One region of the Stenotrophomonas sp. 112478_Sma genome, then DNA from elsewhere that is predicted to be linked to it. Evidence: predicted binding sites of a transcription regulator. Region 1 holds the regulator's gene; the other holds the start of a gene.

Region 1 (7,960 bases):
CCCCGGCGCCGCTCCTTGCCCCGGCGCCGGTACTGACGGTGGTTGCACAGGACGATGCCGAGATCCGCCAGCTGCGCCACGAAGTGGCCGGCATGCGCCAGGTCATCGAGCGCGAGATGAACCGCTTCACCGACGAGCGCCTGCGCGGCTGCCCGGTGCGGGCGACCGCCCTGGACCTGATGGACGAGTACGGATTCGATGCCGGGCTGGCCCGCGATGTGGCCATGCAGATACCGCTGGAAACCGAAGCCCACCGGGGCCGCGGGCTGATGCTGGGCCTGATCTCGCGCAGGCTGCCGATCGCGCCGGTCGATCCGCTGGAAGAAGGCGGCGTGATCGCTCTGGTCGGTCCAACCGGGGCCGGCAAGACCACCACCATCGCCAAGCTCGCCTCGCGCTTCGCCGAGAAGCACGCGCCGCGCGATGTGGCCCTGGTCACCACCGACACGCTGCGCATCGGTGCCCGCGAGCAGCTGTACGGCTATGGCCGCCAGCTCGGCATCGCGGTGCATGAAGCCAACAGCGGTACCGACCTGGACCAGCTGCTGGAGCGCCTGAAGGACTACAAGCTGGTGCTGATCGATACCGCCGGCCTGGGCCCGCGCGACCGCGCCCTGGCCGCCCAGCTGCAGTGGCTGCGTGCCGCCCGCCAGGTCCGCACCCTGCTGGTGTTGCCGGCCAATACCAGCTTCGGCGACATGGACGAGGTGGTGCGCCGCTTCGGCGCGGCCAACCTGCAGGGCCTGGTGCTGAGCAAGCTGGATGAGACCGGCCGCTTCGGCAACGCCCTGTCGGTCGCGGTGGACCACGCGCTGCCGATCACCTGGGTGACCGATGGCCAGGACGTTCCGGACGACCTGCACCGGGCCAGCGCGGCCAATCTCGTACTTCGCCTTGAAGATTTGCGCCGAGCGGCCGATATGCCCTGCAACCCGGAGTTGAACCATGCCGTCGCGTGAGTACGCCAAGCTGACCAAGACCTTCCCGCTGTCGGCCACCCGCAGCGAGCCGCTCGGCCCTGTGCGCACCATCGCCGTGACCGGTGGCAAGGGCGGCGTCGGCAAGACCAACGTCTCGGCCAACCTGGCCGTGGCGCTGGCCGGCATGGGCAAGCGCACGCTGCTGCTCGACGCCGACCTGGGCCTGGCCAACATCGACGTGATCCTGGGCCTGAATCCCACCCACACCCTGGCGGATCTGGTCGCCGGCCGCTGCTCGCTGGAAGACGTGATCGTCGAAGGTCCGAACGGCGTGCTGGTGGTGCCGGCCGCGTCCGGTCGGCGGCACATGGCCGAGCTGGCCCCGGCCGAGCACATCGGCCTGGTGAACGTGTTCTCCGAACTGGAACGCGAGCTGGACATCATGGTGGTGGACACCGCCGCCGGCATCACCGACGGCGTACTGACCTTCTGCCAGGCCGCACAGGACACCGTTGTCGTGGTCTGCGACGAGCCGGCCTCGATCACCGACGCCTACGCACTGATCAAGGTGCTGTCGCGCGAGCGCGGCGTGGACCGCATCCAGGTGGTGGCCAACATGGTGCGCGACCCCAACGAGGGCCGCGTACTGTATGAAAAGCTGACCCGGGTCTGCGAGAAGTTCCTTGCCGATGTCTCGCTGAACTACCTGGGCTGCGTGCCGCAGGATGACTGGCTGCGCCTGTCGGTGCAGCGCCAGCAGCCGGTGGTGAAGGCCTATCCATCCAGCCCGGCGGCGCTGGCGATCACCGAGATCGCCCGTCGCACCGCCCGCTGGCAGGCCCCCACCGAGCCACGCGGTGGCGTTGAATTCTTCCTCGAGCGCATCCTCAAGCAACGCGGGGTGGCAGCATGAAAGGCGCGGCCCAGTACAGGGAAGTCCAGCGCTCGGCGGCGACCGAGGTCATCGCCCAGCACTCGGACCTGGTGCGGCGCATCGCCCATCACCTGGCCGCACGCCTGCCGGCCAGCGTCGAAGTGGACGACCTGATCCAGGCCGGCATGATGGGCCTGATCGAAGCCTCGCGCAGCTACGACGCCGACCAGGGTGCCTCGTTCGAGACCTATGCCTCGATCCGCATCCGCGGCTCGATGATCGACGAGATCCGCCGCGGCGACTGGGTACCGCGCTCGGTGCATCGGCGCGCCCGCGATGCGGCCGCCACCATCCGCCGCCTGGAGCAGACCACGGGCCGTGCAGCCAGTGCCACCGAGGTGGCGGCGGCCATGGACATGCCACTGCCCGAATACCTGCGGCTGATGGAGGACGCCTCGCGCGGCCAGGTGCTGAGCCTGGAATCGCGCATCGAAGACCAGGGCGAACTGGACACCGTCGCCCAGGGCGGACCGACACCGCAGCAGGTCCTGGAACGTGGCGAGTTCGGCCGCGAACTGGGCAAGGCCATCGGCCATCTGCCCGAGCGCGAACAGCTGGTGCTCTCGCTGTACTACGAGCAGGAGCTGAACCTGAAGGAGATCGGCGCGGTGCTCGGCGTGAGCGAATCGCGCGTCTGCCAGATCCACGGCCAGGCCGTGCTGCGCCTGCGCGGCCGGCTGAAGATCTTCGAGGCCGCGGATGCCGGGCTTGAAGAATGAACATGCCTGCGGCGGCCACGGCCACCGCGGGCGACTGAACAACAAAGGAACTCCGCTTTGAACAAGAACATGCGCATCCTGATCGTCGACGACTTCTCGACCATGCGCCGCATCGTCAAGAATCTGCTGGGCGATCTGGGCTTCACCAACACCGCCGAAGCCGAGGACGGGCATGCCGCACTGTCGATGCTGCAGAGCCAGCCGTTCGACTTCGTGGTCACCGACTGGAACATGCCGGTGATGACCGGCATCGAGCTGCTCAAGGCGATCCGCGCCGATGCCAAGCTCAAGACCCTGCCGGTCCTGATGGTCACCGCCGAGGCCAAGCGCGAGCAGATCATCGAAGCGGCGCAGAGCGGCGTGAACGGCTACATCATCAAGCCGTTCACCGCGCAGACGCTGGAAGAGAAACTGGGCAAGATCTTCGAACGCCTGGCGGCCAGCGCCTGATGGACGCCACGGTCGACAAGAACGCCCTCGCCCTGCGCCTGCAGGAAGCCCTCGACGCGCTCGAATCCGGCGACGAGAGCGCCTGGCGCCAGCGCATCGACGCCCTGGTGGCCGCACGCACGCAGCCGATGATGAGCGGCCTGTCACGGCTGGCCCGCGAACTGGGCCAGGCCCTGGGCGAACTGCCGACCGTCCCCAGCGAGGCGGGCGAGCTGGACGACGCCTGCGCGCGCCTGGACCATGTGGTGGCGATGACCGAACAGGCCACGCACCGCACCCTGGACCTGGCCGAAGAGTGCCGCAGCCTCACCGAACAGCTGCGCGCCGAAGGCCTGCAGCCGGGGCAGGATGCGCAGCTGGAACGCATCCGCCACAACCTGACCGAGATTGCCCTGACCCAGAGCTATCAGGACCTGACCGGACAGATCATCCGTCGCGTGGTCGGCATCGTCCGCCGCGTGCACGAAGGCTTTGGCGCGCTGGGCCTGCCACCGGAGCAGCATCGCACCGATCCGGCGCTGGCCGGACCGGCACTGAAGGGACTGGACCGCCACGCGGTCTCTCAGAACGACGCCGACGACCTGTTGTCGGACCTGGGACTGTAAGCATGAGCGCGGTATCCGACGACATCACCGCCGATTTCATCATCGAGGCACAGGAAATCCTGGATCGCCTCGGCGAACAGCTGGTGTCGCTGGAACAGGCGCCGCAGGACGCCGACCAGCTCAACGCCGTGTTCCGTGGCTATCACACGCTCAAGGGCGGCGCCGGCTTCCTCGGCATCACCGCCATGGTCGAGCTGTGCCATGCCGCCGAAGAGGCACTGGGCGCCGCCCGCGCTGGCCAGGCGGTGCTGCAGCCGCATCACTTCGATGCCGCACAGCAATCACTGGACTACCTGCAATCGATGCTGGATGCCGTGTCTTCCGGCAACGAACCCGGCTATGCCCCGCCGGACCTGATCGCCCAGTTCGACGTGCACGGCGCTGCTGCGCCGGCCGCCGCCGCTCCCGCAGCAGCCGCGCCCGCTGCCGGTGACCTGATCACCGACGACGAGTTCGAGGCCCTGCTCGATCAGCTGCACGGCAGCAACGCCCCCACCGCGGTGGCGACGCCGGCCAAGGCCGACGATGGCCTGATCAGCGAGGATGAGTTCGAAGCCCTGCTGGACCAGCTGCACGGCGGCGCCGCCCCCGGCGCCAAACCCGTGGCTGCTCCGCCGGCGCCTGCGCCTGCACTGCCCGCACCGCGCCCCGCGGCCGCCGCTGCCAAGCCCGCGGCCAACAAGCCGGTGGCCGAGGCCGAGCACACCGTGCGCGTGGATACCAAGCGGCTGGATGCGATCGTCAACCTGATCGGCGAGCTGGTGCTGTCGCGCAACCGGCTCAAGACCCTGCGTGCGCGCCTGCGCGACGAGGAACTGGACCGCGCCGTGTCGACCCTGGACATCGCCACCGCGCGCCTGCAGTCGGCAGTGATGCGCACGCGCATGCAACCGGTCGGCAAGGTGTTCTCGCGCTTCCCCAAGGTCGCCCGCGATGTCGCCCGCTCGCTGAAGAAGGAAGTGGACCTGGAGCTGGTCGGCGCCGAAACCGAGCTTGACCGCAACCTGGTCGAGGCCCTGGCCGACCCGCTGGTGCACCTGGTCCGCAACGCCATCGACCACGGTGTGGAGATGCCCGATCTGCGCGAAGCACAGGGCAAACCACGCATGGGCCACGTGCGTCTGTCGGCCCAGCAGGAAGGCGACTACGTCAGCATCGAGGTGCAGGACGATGGCGCCGGCATCGATCCGGAAAAACTGCGCGCGAAAGCACGCGAAAAGGGCTTGATCGACCCGGAGGCGGCGGCCCGGCTGAGCAGCGAGGAATGCCTGCACCTGGTGTTCCTGCCCGGCTTCTCCACCAAGCAGCAGGTGACCGACATCTCCGGCCGCGGCGTCGGCATGGATGTGGTGCAGTCGCGCATCCGCGAGCTCAGTGGGCAGATCCAGATCCAGTCGGAACTGGGCCGGGGCAGCCGCTTCCTGATCCGCGTGCCGCTGACCCTGGCGATCCTGCCAACCCTGCTGGTGCAGGCCGGCGAGGACGTCTATGCGCTGCCGCTGGCGCGCGTGATGGAAGTGCTGCATGCACCGCGCACCTCGCTGGGCTGGTTCGATGGCCGGGCGGTGCTGGATCGTCGCTCGCACACCCTGCCGCTGGTCGATCTGCGCCAGTGGCTGGATGTGACGCCCGCCGCCTCGGCGCTGCTCACCATCGTGGTGCTGCAGGCCGGCGAGGCGCGCTTCGGCCTGGTCGTGGACCAGGTCCGTGGGCGCGAGGAAGTGGTCATCAAGCCATTGCCGAAGGCCCTGCGCGGCCTGCGCGGCTACGCCGGTGCGACGCTGATCGGTGATGGCCGGATGGCCCTCATCCTCGACGTGGATGGCCTGCGATGACGCTCGCCGGGCATGGCCCGGCGCTACCGGAAACGGCCTCGCGCGATAGCGCCGGGCCATGCCCGGCGAACCAGAAACTGTGACTACCGTCTGTACGCGATCGACCGGTGTCTCAAGTCCCATTCACACACGCCGATACCGGACCCATGGATAGACTCAGCCTCATCGGACTCTTTCTCGCCCTGGCCTCGCTGGTCGGCGGCAGCATCCTCAAGGGCGCCGGACTGGCGTCCCTGTGGTCGCCTGCGGCGTTCGTGATCGTCATCGTCGGCACCATCGCCGCGATCCTGCTGCACACCGCACCCGCCGTATTCAGGCATGCCTTCCGGATCGTGCGCTGGGTCGTGCGCCCGCCGCACAGCGATCGTCGCGAGCTGATCCAGCAGATCGTCGAGTGGAGCAACATCGCCCGCCGCCAGGGCCTGCTGGGCCTGGAAGCGCAGGTGGAAGCGCAGCAGGATCCGTTCCTGCGCAAAGGCCTGCAGCTGCTGGTCGACGGCGTCGAGCCCGAATCGATCCGGCACATGCTGGAGATCGAGCTGGGCAGCCAGGAACACCGTGACCAGGCCGCTGCCAAGGTCTTCGAGGGCATGGGCATCTATGCGCCGACGCTGGGCATCATCGGTGCGGTGCTGGGCCTGATCGCCGTCATGAAGAACCTGGCCGACCCCAGCAAGCTGGGGCATGGCATCGCCGCCGCCTTCACCGCCACCATCTACGGCATCGCGTCGGCCAACCTGCTGTTCCTGCCGATCGCCGCCAAGCTGAAGGGGGTGATCGCCCACAACAGCCGCGACCGCGAGATGGTCATCGAAGGCCTGATCTCGATCGCGCAGGGCGAGAACCCGCGGAACATCGAAACCAACCTGTCCGGCTTCCTGCACTGACATGGCCCGCCGCAGACACCACGAAGAGCACGCCAACCATGAAGCATGGGCGATCCCCTATGCCGATCTGATGACGCTGCTGCTGGCCTTCTTCGTGGTGATGTATGCGATCTCCTCGATCAACGAAGGCAAGTACCGGATCATGGCCGATGCGCTCACCGATGCCTTTGGTGGCGCGCCGCGCACCATCAATCCGGTGCAGGTCGGCAACAAGCAGGTGCAGGGGGGCGGCTGGGACAGTCCTTCGGTGATCAAGTCCGGCACCAAGATCGGCCCGTCCGCACCGGCACCCTCGCACGACCCTACCCTGCTGCCGGCCATGGCCTCGCAGATGCGCATGCCGGTCTCGGTGCACGACCAGCAGCAGATCGCCCGTGCCGAGCGCCAGCTCAGCAGCATCGCCGACCGGTTGACCGCCGCGCTGTCGCCGCTGATCGAGCGCGGCATGATCAGCGTGCGCCGCACCGAGTTGTGGATCGAAGTGGAGATCAACAGCGACATCCTGTTCCCGACCGGCTCGGCGGCGCTGGACGTGCACGCGCGCGGGACGCTGTCCAGCCTGGCCGGTGTGCTGCGCGACGTACCCAACAGCGTGCGGGTGGAAGGCCACACCGACAATGTGCCGATCGCCACCGCCACCTTCCCCTCCAACTGGGAACTGTCGGCCGCGCGGGCCGCCAGCGTGGTCCACCTGTTCGCCAACCAGGGCCTGCAGCCTTCGCGTCTGGCCATGGTCGGCTACGGCCAGTTCCGCCCGCGCGAGGACAACGACAGTGCGCAGGGTCGCAACCGCAACCGCAGGGTGATGGTCATCATCCTGGCCGACACCTCGCACTCGGTCGACCCGCTGGGCCAGCGCCTGAACGCCGCCAACGGCGCGGCCGACCCGTCCGCCGGGCCTGCGGCAACGCCCGCCACAGTGCCCTCCCCGTCCCCCATCGCACCGGTGCAGTTGCCACCGGTGCCGGCTGGCAGCCGTGTCGGCGCCGCCGCTCCCCCGGCAATGAAGGAGTAAACCCATGCGCATCTGGGCAGTCGCCAACCAGAAGGGCGGAGTCGGCAAGACGACGACCACCCTGGCCCTCGGCCGCAACCTGGCCACGCAGGGCCATCGCGTGCTGCTGATCGATCTTGATCCCCACGCCTCGCTCAGCCGCGCCTTCGGCGTGCCGGTGGACCCGCCACCGACCGGCGTACTTGAGCTGTTCGGCGCACCTCCGGCCGAGCTGTCCAGCCTTTGCCACACCAGCAGCGTCAGCGGCCTGGACTACGTCTGTGCACAGCCGGCACTGGCCACGCTGGAGCGCCGCAGCGCCAACCAGCCGGGCCTTGGCCTGGCGCTGCAGAACGCGCTGGCACGGCACCAGGGCCAGCACGACTACATCCTGCTGGACTGCGCGCCCACACTCGGCCTGCTGATGATCAATGCGCTCGCGGCAGCGGACCGCCTGATCATTCCGACGCAGGCCGAGCCGCTGGCACTGCACGGGCTGGACGGCATGGTGCGCACCGGTGAGATGGTCGAGCGCTCGCGCCGGCGCCCGCTGCCGATCTCGATCCTGCCCACCCTGTTCGACCGCCGCACCCGCACCGGCAACGAATCACTGCGC
Region 2 (7,960 bases), 1.9 Mb from region 1:
GCGAACGCCGGCTGTGCGGTGATGGCCAGCACCTGCGGATGATCTGCCAGCAGGCGGCCCGCCAGCACCGCCATGTCGCGTGCGCTGGATACGTGCCGCGGCGTGGTGATGCCGGACACCGACGCGAACCAGGTACTGCCCAGGCCGAGACGCCGCGCCAGCGCGTTCATGTGCTGCAGGTACGCCGCCTGCGAGCCGTGCAGATGGCGGGCAAGCACAAGGGCCGCGTCGTTGCCCGATACCACCAGCATGCCCTGCAGCAGCCGGCCCAGCGTGACCGTTTCGCCGGGCACCAGGCCCATGCGCGTTTCATCGTCAGCAACCGCGTGCACGTCCTCGGCGGCAACGGTCACCGGCATCTCCCAAGCGGCGGCGCTGGATGCGACCTGTTCGTAGGCTGCGTACGCGGTCATCAGTTTGGTCAGTGAAGCAGGCGGACGCTGCAGGTCGGCGTTCTCCTGGTGGATGACCGCGAAGCTGCCGGCATCCAGGGTGATCGAGGAGACCGGGGGACGTGGAGACGGCATGGTGGCGCGGCAGGGGAGACGTTCCACAGGATACCGCTGCCACGATGCGTGAATCTGCAATATTGCAATGATATAACGTCGCGCATTCCGGGCCGCCTGCCCGACCCCACAGGATGCACGATGACCGCACACACGCCGCGCCGTTGGCTCTACCCTTCGATTCTGGCCGCGCTGGCAGCCCTCGCCGGCTGCCAGCCGGCACCGCGTGCGCAGGCGCCGGTGGCGACCGGCGGCTACCCGCACAACGTGATCGTGATGATCAACGACGGCGCGGGCTGGGGAACCTGGGATGCCGCCGCGTACTGGCAGTATGGCAGTCGCGAAGGCGCTCCGTACGCGCACTTCCCGCAGCGCCTTGCGGTGGCCACGTTCCCGCTCAACGCCAGCAGCCAGCCCACGCACGATTCGGCGCAGACGCTCGGCTACGACGCCGCGAAAGCATGGGATGCCACCCCGGTACCGGCAGCGGATCTTCCGTTCGCCGGTTATCAGTACCTGGCCGCGGTGGCGACCGACAGCGCCGCGGCGGGCACGGCGTTGTCGTCGGGCATCAAGACGTACAACAACGCCATCAACGTCAACAACGACGGCGTCGCGGTAGAGTTCAACACCCTGCGCGCCAAGCGCCTGGGCATGGCAACCGGTGTGGTCACCTCGGTGCCGTTCTCGCACGCGACACCGGCCGCGTTCGCCGCGCAGAACGCGTCGCGCAACAACTACCATGCCATCGCCCACCAGATGCTGGCGCAGGGCCACATGGACCTGGTCATGGGAACCGGCGGCCCCGGCTACAGCGTCGATGGCCGCGCCTGCGATGACGATGCAGGCGCAGTGAAGGAAGAAGGTTGCGCGAACCCCTGGGAGTGGGTGTCGCAGCAGGACTGGCAGCAGCTGGAAGCAGGCACCCCCATCGCTGGCAATCCTGCCGGACCGTGGCGGTTGATCCGCAGCAGGGAAGCGTTCGCTGCGCTTGCACAGGGGAGGGTGCAAGCCGACCGCCCGTTGATCGGCGTACCGCGTGTGGCCAGCACCCTGCAGCAGGCGCGTCAGCTGCAGGTCTTGGGCAGGGATGAGACCACTCCCTCCGGCGTGAGGAAGATCGACAGCGTGCCGGACCTGGCGACCATGACCCGCGGCGCCCTGCAGTTCCTGCAGCAGCGCTCGTCCAAGGGCCTGTTCCTGATGGTGGAAGGCGGGGCCACCGACTGGGCCGCGCATACCAGCGCGTGCGGCACGGAATGGCATTACGGCCAGTGCGGCGACCAGCCGCAGTACGGCCGCCTGATCGAAGAGACGGTCGAGTTCAACGATGCGGTATCGGCGGTGGTGGCGTGGATCGAGCGCAACGGCGGATGGCAGCGCAATCTGCTGATCGTCACCACCGACCACGACAACAGCATGCCGATGGGCCCCGACGCGCAGCAGGTGGCGTTCGAGCCGGTGCGCAACAACGGGCGCGGGCGGATGCCGGGGATGAGCTTCCGCCCCACCGGCAATCATTCCAATGCACTGGTACCGCTGTGGGCCAAGGGCGCCGGCGCCGAGCGGCTCACCGCCCGCGTGCGCGGCATCGACGCCGGTTACCGCCAGCATGTGCGGTGGAATGATGGCAGCTACATCGACAACACCGACGTGGCTGCCGCAGTGGAGGACGTGCTGCAGCGGCCGTGACCCGAACGGCGCACGGTTCGGCCCGGTTGCCATCGCGTCCGAAGCGATGCAGCCTGCGCCGATGGAACCGCAGATCCGCATCGATGGTCGTGTCTTCGCCTACGTCTTTCCCTGCGCCTGGGAGGATTACGCCAAGATCGGCTTCTCGCGTGACCCGCTCGGTCGCATCAGCGCACTGCATCGGCGCTGGTTCGAGTTCTTCGATCTGTGCGCCGGGGCGCTGGTGGAGGCGGAAACCGAGCGCGATGCGCGTGACCTGGAGCTGGAGCTGCGTGCCCCCTTCCGAGCCCATCGCGCGCCGGCACCGATGACCGTGCAGGACAAGGCCGGCGGACGCACCGAATGGGTGCGTGGCGCGAACCAGGCCCTGTCCGATGCTGTGCGTACGCTGGATGGGCGCGGATATCGGACCTTCCCGCTGCGCCCCTGGCTGCGCGCCGCCATGGTCCAGCGGCTGGATCGCCTGCATGACTGGGCCGCCCTGCAGCTGCCGGAAGAGGAAAGCCTGCGCATGCCGGGCAGCCCCGGACCGGCGGTGCTGCGCGATACTCTCGATGGCTATCGCGCGCTGGACATCGACCCGCTGCCATCGCTGCCGCCCCATGTGCAGGCCTGGTACGGGCATTAGCGCCCCGGCCCCGGTAAGCCCGCCGCTGCCTCGCTCAGCGCGGGGCGGAGCAGGTGGGGCAAGGCACCTGCACCGCAGCTGGACGGTCGAGGTGTGTGCTCCGGTACGGCTTTGCGGGTACCCCGGTCGTGCTGGCTACCGGCGTGGCCAACTGGCGCGCCAGCTCGGCGCTTGCGATGTGACCGTGCAGGAACAACAGACTGCTGAAGATGTTCATGATCGTCGCTCCACTTGAGTGGATTGAACGATACGGGCAGCATGAGGACGTAAAAAGCGACATTTCCGCAAGCTTGACTTGAACAGGATTCAAGCCTCATGTCCCGCCCACCCCTCCATGCCCTGCAGGGTTTCGTGGCTGCCGCGCGCCTGGGCAACCTGTCACGCGCCGCGGCGTCGATGAACCTGACCGTCAGCGCGCTCAGCCACCAGATGCGGCAGCTCGAAGAACGCCTCGGCCAGCCGCTGCTGGTCCGCCAGGCGCGCGGGGTCGCACTGACCCTGGAGGGCCAGCGCCTGCTCGATCGGGTCGGGCCGCACCTGGATGCAATCAACGAGGTGTTCCAGCGCTACGCCGCGCGCGCCGAACATGTGCTGACGATCAGCGCCGTACCGTCGATGGCCTCCGCATGGCTGGTGCCACGGCTGGGTCTTTTCGTCGCCGCACACCCGCAGATCGAGATCAACCTGCAGTCCAGCGAACGCCTTGTCGATTTCGATCGGCAGCTGCAGTTCGACGCGGCCTTGCGCGTAGGCGGCGGGCAATGGGCCGGGCTGGTGGTCGAGCGGCTGTTCGATGAGTGGCTGGTGCCGATGGCCAGCCCGGCGCTGATCGCGCGGATGGGCGGCATCGACCGTGCTCCACTGGCGCAGTGGCCGCTGCTGGGCGATCCGGATGGCGCATGGGCCGCGTGGTTTGCCCTGATCGGGCAGAGCCCCCCTTCGCGGTTCGTGGCGGTGCTCGACGATTCGGAAGCGCATCACCGTGCAGCGCTCGATGGCGTCGGTGTGGCCCTGGGCCGGCTGACGCGCGCGCGCCTGCTGCTGGATTCGGGCCAGCTGGTCGCGCTGTCGGAGCAGCGGCTGAAAACGGCCTGGCCGCACTGGCTGGTGTATCCGCAGCGCTCGGCGCGCCACCGTGGATTCCTCGCTTTCCGTGAGTGGTTGCATGCGCAGGCCAGCGAGCATGCGCGGCACATGGAGACGCAGGGCTGATCCGGCCCGGCGCACGCAGCCACCTGCCGCGTGCTGCGGGCCACCGCTGCGTCATCGCACCAGGGTGACCGCCTGTCCGGAACGTGCGAAAGCGTCCTCGAGCAGGGGCCCTGCCTTGATCGCCTCGACCTCGTCGAACAGGGCCCGCAGGGCGGCAGCGGGGCGCGCTGCAGGTGCGGCCACGGCCTGCTGGATCGCAGTGAAGCGGTCGGCGAGCACGCGGTGTCCCGGATGCTGCAGTGCCCAGGCCTGCAGTGGCTGGCGCACGCCAGCGGCGGCATCCAGGCGCCGTACGTCAAACAGATCGATGGCCGTCGCCGACGTGTCGGCACGCTCGATCGTGGCGTGCCGCAGTTCCCGGCTCAGGAACAGATCGTAGGCGGCACCGCGGCCAACGGCGATACGCAGCCCATCGCGATCCAGATCGGCCACCTGCCGCGCGGGACTGTCCTCGCGCACCAGGTAGGTTCCTTCGATCTCCACATACGGTGCACTGAAGGCGATGCGGCCGGCACGTGCCGGATCGATGGCGAGAAAGGCCAGGTCCCATGCGTCGTCGGCTGCCGCCGCGACCACCGATGCGGCCGCATCGTGACAGGTGAATCGCGCCTGCACGCCCATCCGCTGCGCCAGCGCGGTGGCCAGCTCCACCGAGGGGCCGCGCGGCGATCGTGCGTCGCCCTGCGCAAGGACCGGATTCCCCAGATTGATGGCGACGCGCAGATGGCCCAGTGGCGCCAGTGCACTTCGGTGATCGGCCAGGGTCATGCAGCGCTCCGCGAAGGGTGGGCAGGCCAGCATGCCCGCAACGATGCGCACGGAATGTCAGGGCGGCGCCATCCTGCGACGATGAACCCCATCGCGCATGTCGAGATTCCGGCCAGCGACCTGGCTCGCGCCATCGCCTTCTACCAGCAGTGGCTGCAGGTGCGCATCGATGCGCCGGTCCAGCTGCACGGCTGCCGCGGCCCGGCAGATGCCGGCCACTGGCGGGTGGCCGAGATCTGCGACAGCGAGGGCAACCGCATTGCGCTGCAGGCGCCGGTGACGTTGTAACCCGGGCACCGTGCCGCGCGGTGCTACCGTGATGCGGCGTGCGAGCGCTGCAGCCAATCGGTGATCGCCGGGTCGAGCCGCGCATCGTCCGGCACGCGCAGGCCGAATGCCGACTGCAGGACGTCGCGCACGTCGGCGGCATCGCGCAGCGGACGCTTGAGCGGCGCCTGCCCGGGGCGGTACTCGGTGTAGTTGCCACTGCCGATGGTGCGCCGCCAGTCCGGGCCGGCCAGTGACGCGCGCAGCTGGCCGGGGAAACCCGAATCCGGGTGCGTGCACACGTACCAGTTGGCCACCACGTTGTCGATCGGCGCTGGCGGCCGCAGGTCGAAGCGGTACATCGCCCGCCATGCGTCGCCCGCCTGGGCGGAAAGCACGAAGTCGTCCTCACCCGCCAGCTGCTGCAGCTGGAAAGACTCGTGCGGCGTGGCCTGCGGCGCCGTTTCGTACAGCCGCAGCGGCACCGTCGGCGTCAGGCCACCGAAGCCGGCATCGACCAGCCAGTCCTCTCCCTCCACGTGCACGCGCAGCAGCAGGTGGGTACGCGCCGTCGGGGCATTGTCCTGTGCCGCCAGCAGCACGCGCGCGCTCAGCGGCTGTGCGTCGAAGCCCACTGCCTGCAGGAGCGCCAGCAGGCCGCCGTTGAGTTCAAAGCAGTAACCGCCGCGCTGCTGGTCGAGCAGCTTGTGCTGCACGCTGTCCAGATCGATCGGCACCGCGTCGCGCAGCAGGCTGCTGAGGGTTTCAAAGGGGAGCAGGGCGTTGTGGCGCTGCACCAGCAGGGTCAGTCCGGCAAGGTCCAGCGACGGCGGAGCATCCAGTTGCAGGCGCTGCAGATAACGGGGGACGTCGAGCGGGGTCATGGCGAGGGCGGCAGGTGGGAAGAATCCCACTGTGCAACCGCAACCGGGGTTGAGGTCAAGCGCGGGCGCCGTGTCACGTCTCCGTCGCCTGGGGCCGGTACAAAGAGCGCAACCGGCACGGTGCGTGCCACAGCGTCGGCAATGTGCCTAAAGTTGTCGCCGGTCAGGCCGATACAGGTGCGTCCTTCCGCCTGGAGTCTGTGATGTCGGCCGTCGTCCCCCTTCGGTTCCTGCGCACCCGTCTCATCGCGATGCGCTCGGCGCTTCCACGCCTGCTGGTCTGGCTGCAGCCGCATCGGCTCAGCGTGGCCAACAAACTCAAGGCCACCCTGCTGGTCTGCGGCGCGGGCCTGGTGGCGATCGCCGCCGTCCATGCCTGGACCGGCCATGCCAGCAGTCAGGCCGCACGCAGCCAGGCCAGTTACCAGCGTGGCAGCGATCTGGCCGCACGCCTGGCGACACGGGTGGCGGAGGCGCGTCGCCTGCAGACCCAGTATGCACGCAGTTTCGACGATGCCGACCGCAGCCAGCTGCAGGCGGCCCAGCAGGCACTGCAGGTCGATCTGAAGGCGCTCAGGGCGATGCCGATGGATGCCGGTCGCCGCAAGGCATTGCAGGCGCTCACCGAGGCCGCCGAGGGATTCTCGCAGGGAGTGGCCGCGCTGTTCGAACGTGTGGACGAGATGGGGCGTGGTGATGCGGGCCTGGCTGCACAGCTGCAGCAGGCCGCCGATGCCCTGCAGCAGCGGGTGGATGGCCTGGACCGGCCGGCACTGGCGCTGCACCTGCAGAAGATGCGGCGCCAGGAAGCGCTGCTGCTGCTCGATGGCGATTCGACTCATGCCGACCGCGCCAGCGAAGAGAAGCTGCCGTTCGATCTGGCGCTGGCGGGGTTGCCGCCCGACGTGCAGGAGGCCCTCCGCACCGGCATGGACGCCTATCAGTCGGCACTGCTTGGCTATACCGCTGCCCGCGTCGGCCTTGATGTGGAGACGCAATCGCTGCTGGAGACGGCTGCCGGCGTGGCGCCTGCGCTCGCCGCCTTCCAGCAGGCACAGGTGAATGCGCTGGCCCTGGCGCAGGCGCGGCAGCAGGCCGGTGCACGCACCATGAGCGTGCTGTTCGCCCTCACCCTGCTGCTGGTGGCCGGCGTGCTGATCACCAGCCTGCTGCTGGTGCTGCGCGCGGTGCGCAGGCCGATCCAGGACACCCTGCGGTTCGCCAGCGACATCGCCGATGACCGGCTCGATACCACGTTGCGCGTGCACAACGCCAACGACGAGATCGGCCAGCTGGCACAGCGCCTGGTGGACATGCAGCAGCGGCTGCGTGCGCGCATCGAGACCGAGCGTGCGATGGCCCGTGGCAACACGCGCGTACGCCAGGCCCTGGACTGCGCGCAGACCGGGCTGATGGTGGTCGATGCCGAAGGCCAGGTGGCCTACGCCAATCCTGCGTTGCGGCACGTGCTGGGCCTGCAGGCCGACGCGCTGGTCGGCACTGACGCGCGGGACCTGCATCCGGCCCTGGCCAGCCTGGTAGACGCGCGCCACCGCCAGGAGCGGGAAATCAGTCATGCCGGTGTGCGCTATCAGTTGATCGCCAATGCCATCGTCGATGACGACCAGTTCCTGGGCGTGGCGCTGGAGTGGCGCAGCCGTGCGCTGGAAACGCTGCTGGAGACCGAGGTGGCGGCACTGGTCGACGCTGCCGCGCAGGGTGACCTGCACGGGCGCATTTCGCTGCAGGGCAAGCACGGTTTCGTGCATACGCTGTCCACCAGCATCAACCGCCTGCTGTCCACCTTTGAAACCAACCTGGGGGACCTGCAGGCATTGCTGGCGGCGTTGGCCCGTGGGGATCTCAGCGTGCGCATGGAAGGTGAGCTGCAGGGCGTGTTCGCACGCATGCGCGACGACGCCAATGCAACCGTCGCACAGCTCGGCCGCATCGTGACCCGCATCCAGCGCGCCGCCGCCAGCCTCGACAGCGGTGTCGGTGAA

Evidence for each region. Region 1 encodes FliA, which starts transcription of late flagellar genes. Its sites were predicted from a motif close to TAAAGTTTNNCNNNCNNNGGCCGATAA; they were not measured.
Region 2: the regulator FliA is predicted to act here: its motif matches at 6,106-6,132, upstream of ACZK08_RS17585 (methyl-accepting chemotaxis protein).

Annotation. Positions count from the first base shown of each region.
Region 1 is NZ_CM151072.1:1,952,649-1,960,608, reverse strand. Features, by position in the region: gene flhF (flagellar biosynthesis GTPase FlhF) at 1-959, shown strand, start outside; gene ACZK08_RS09130 (MinD/ParA family ATP-binding protein) at 946-1,833, shown strand; gene ACZK08_RS09125 (RNA polymerase sigma factor FliA) at 1,830-2,573, shown strand; gene cheY (chemotaxis response regulator CheY) at 2,631-3,023, shown strand; gene ACZK08_RS09115 (protein phosphatase CheZ) at 3,023-3,628, shown strand; gene ACZK08_RS09110 (chemotaxis protein CheA) at 3,631-5,463, shown strand; gene ACZK08_RS09105 (flagellar motor protein) at 5,610-6,350, shown strand; gene motD (flagellar motor protein MotD) at 6,352-7,365, shown strand; gene ACZK08_RS09095 (ParA family protein) at 7,370-7,960, shown strand, end outside.
Region 2 is NZ_CM151072.1:3,863,946-3,871,905, reverse strand. Features, by position in the region: gene ACZK08_RS17620 (D-alanyl-D-alanine carboxypeptidase family protein) at 1-527, opposite strand, end outside; gene ACZK08_RS17615 (alkaline phosphatase) at 648-2,198, shown strand; gene ACZK08_RS17610 (GIY-YIG nuclease family protein) at 2,260-2,826, shown strand; gene ACZK08_RS17605 (LysR substrate-binding domain-containing protein) at 3,142-4,038, shown strand; gene ACZK08_RS17600 (transporter substrate-binding domain-containing protein) at 4,090-4,806, opposite strand; gene ACZK08_RS17595 (VOC family protein) at 4,888-5,094, shown strand; gene ACZK08_RS17590 (arylamine N-acetyltransferase family protein) at 5,118-5,957, opposite strand; gene ACZK08_RS17585 (methyl-accepting chemotaxis protein) at 6,161-7,960, shown strand, end outside.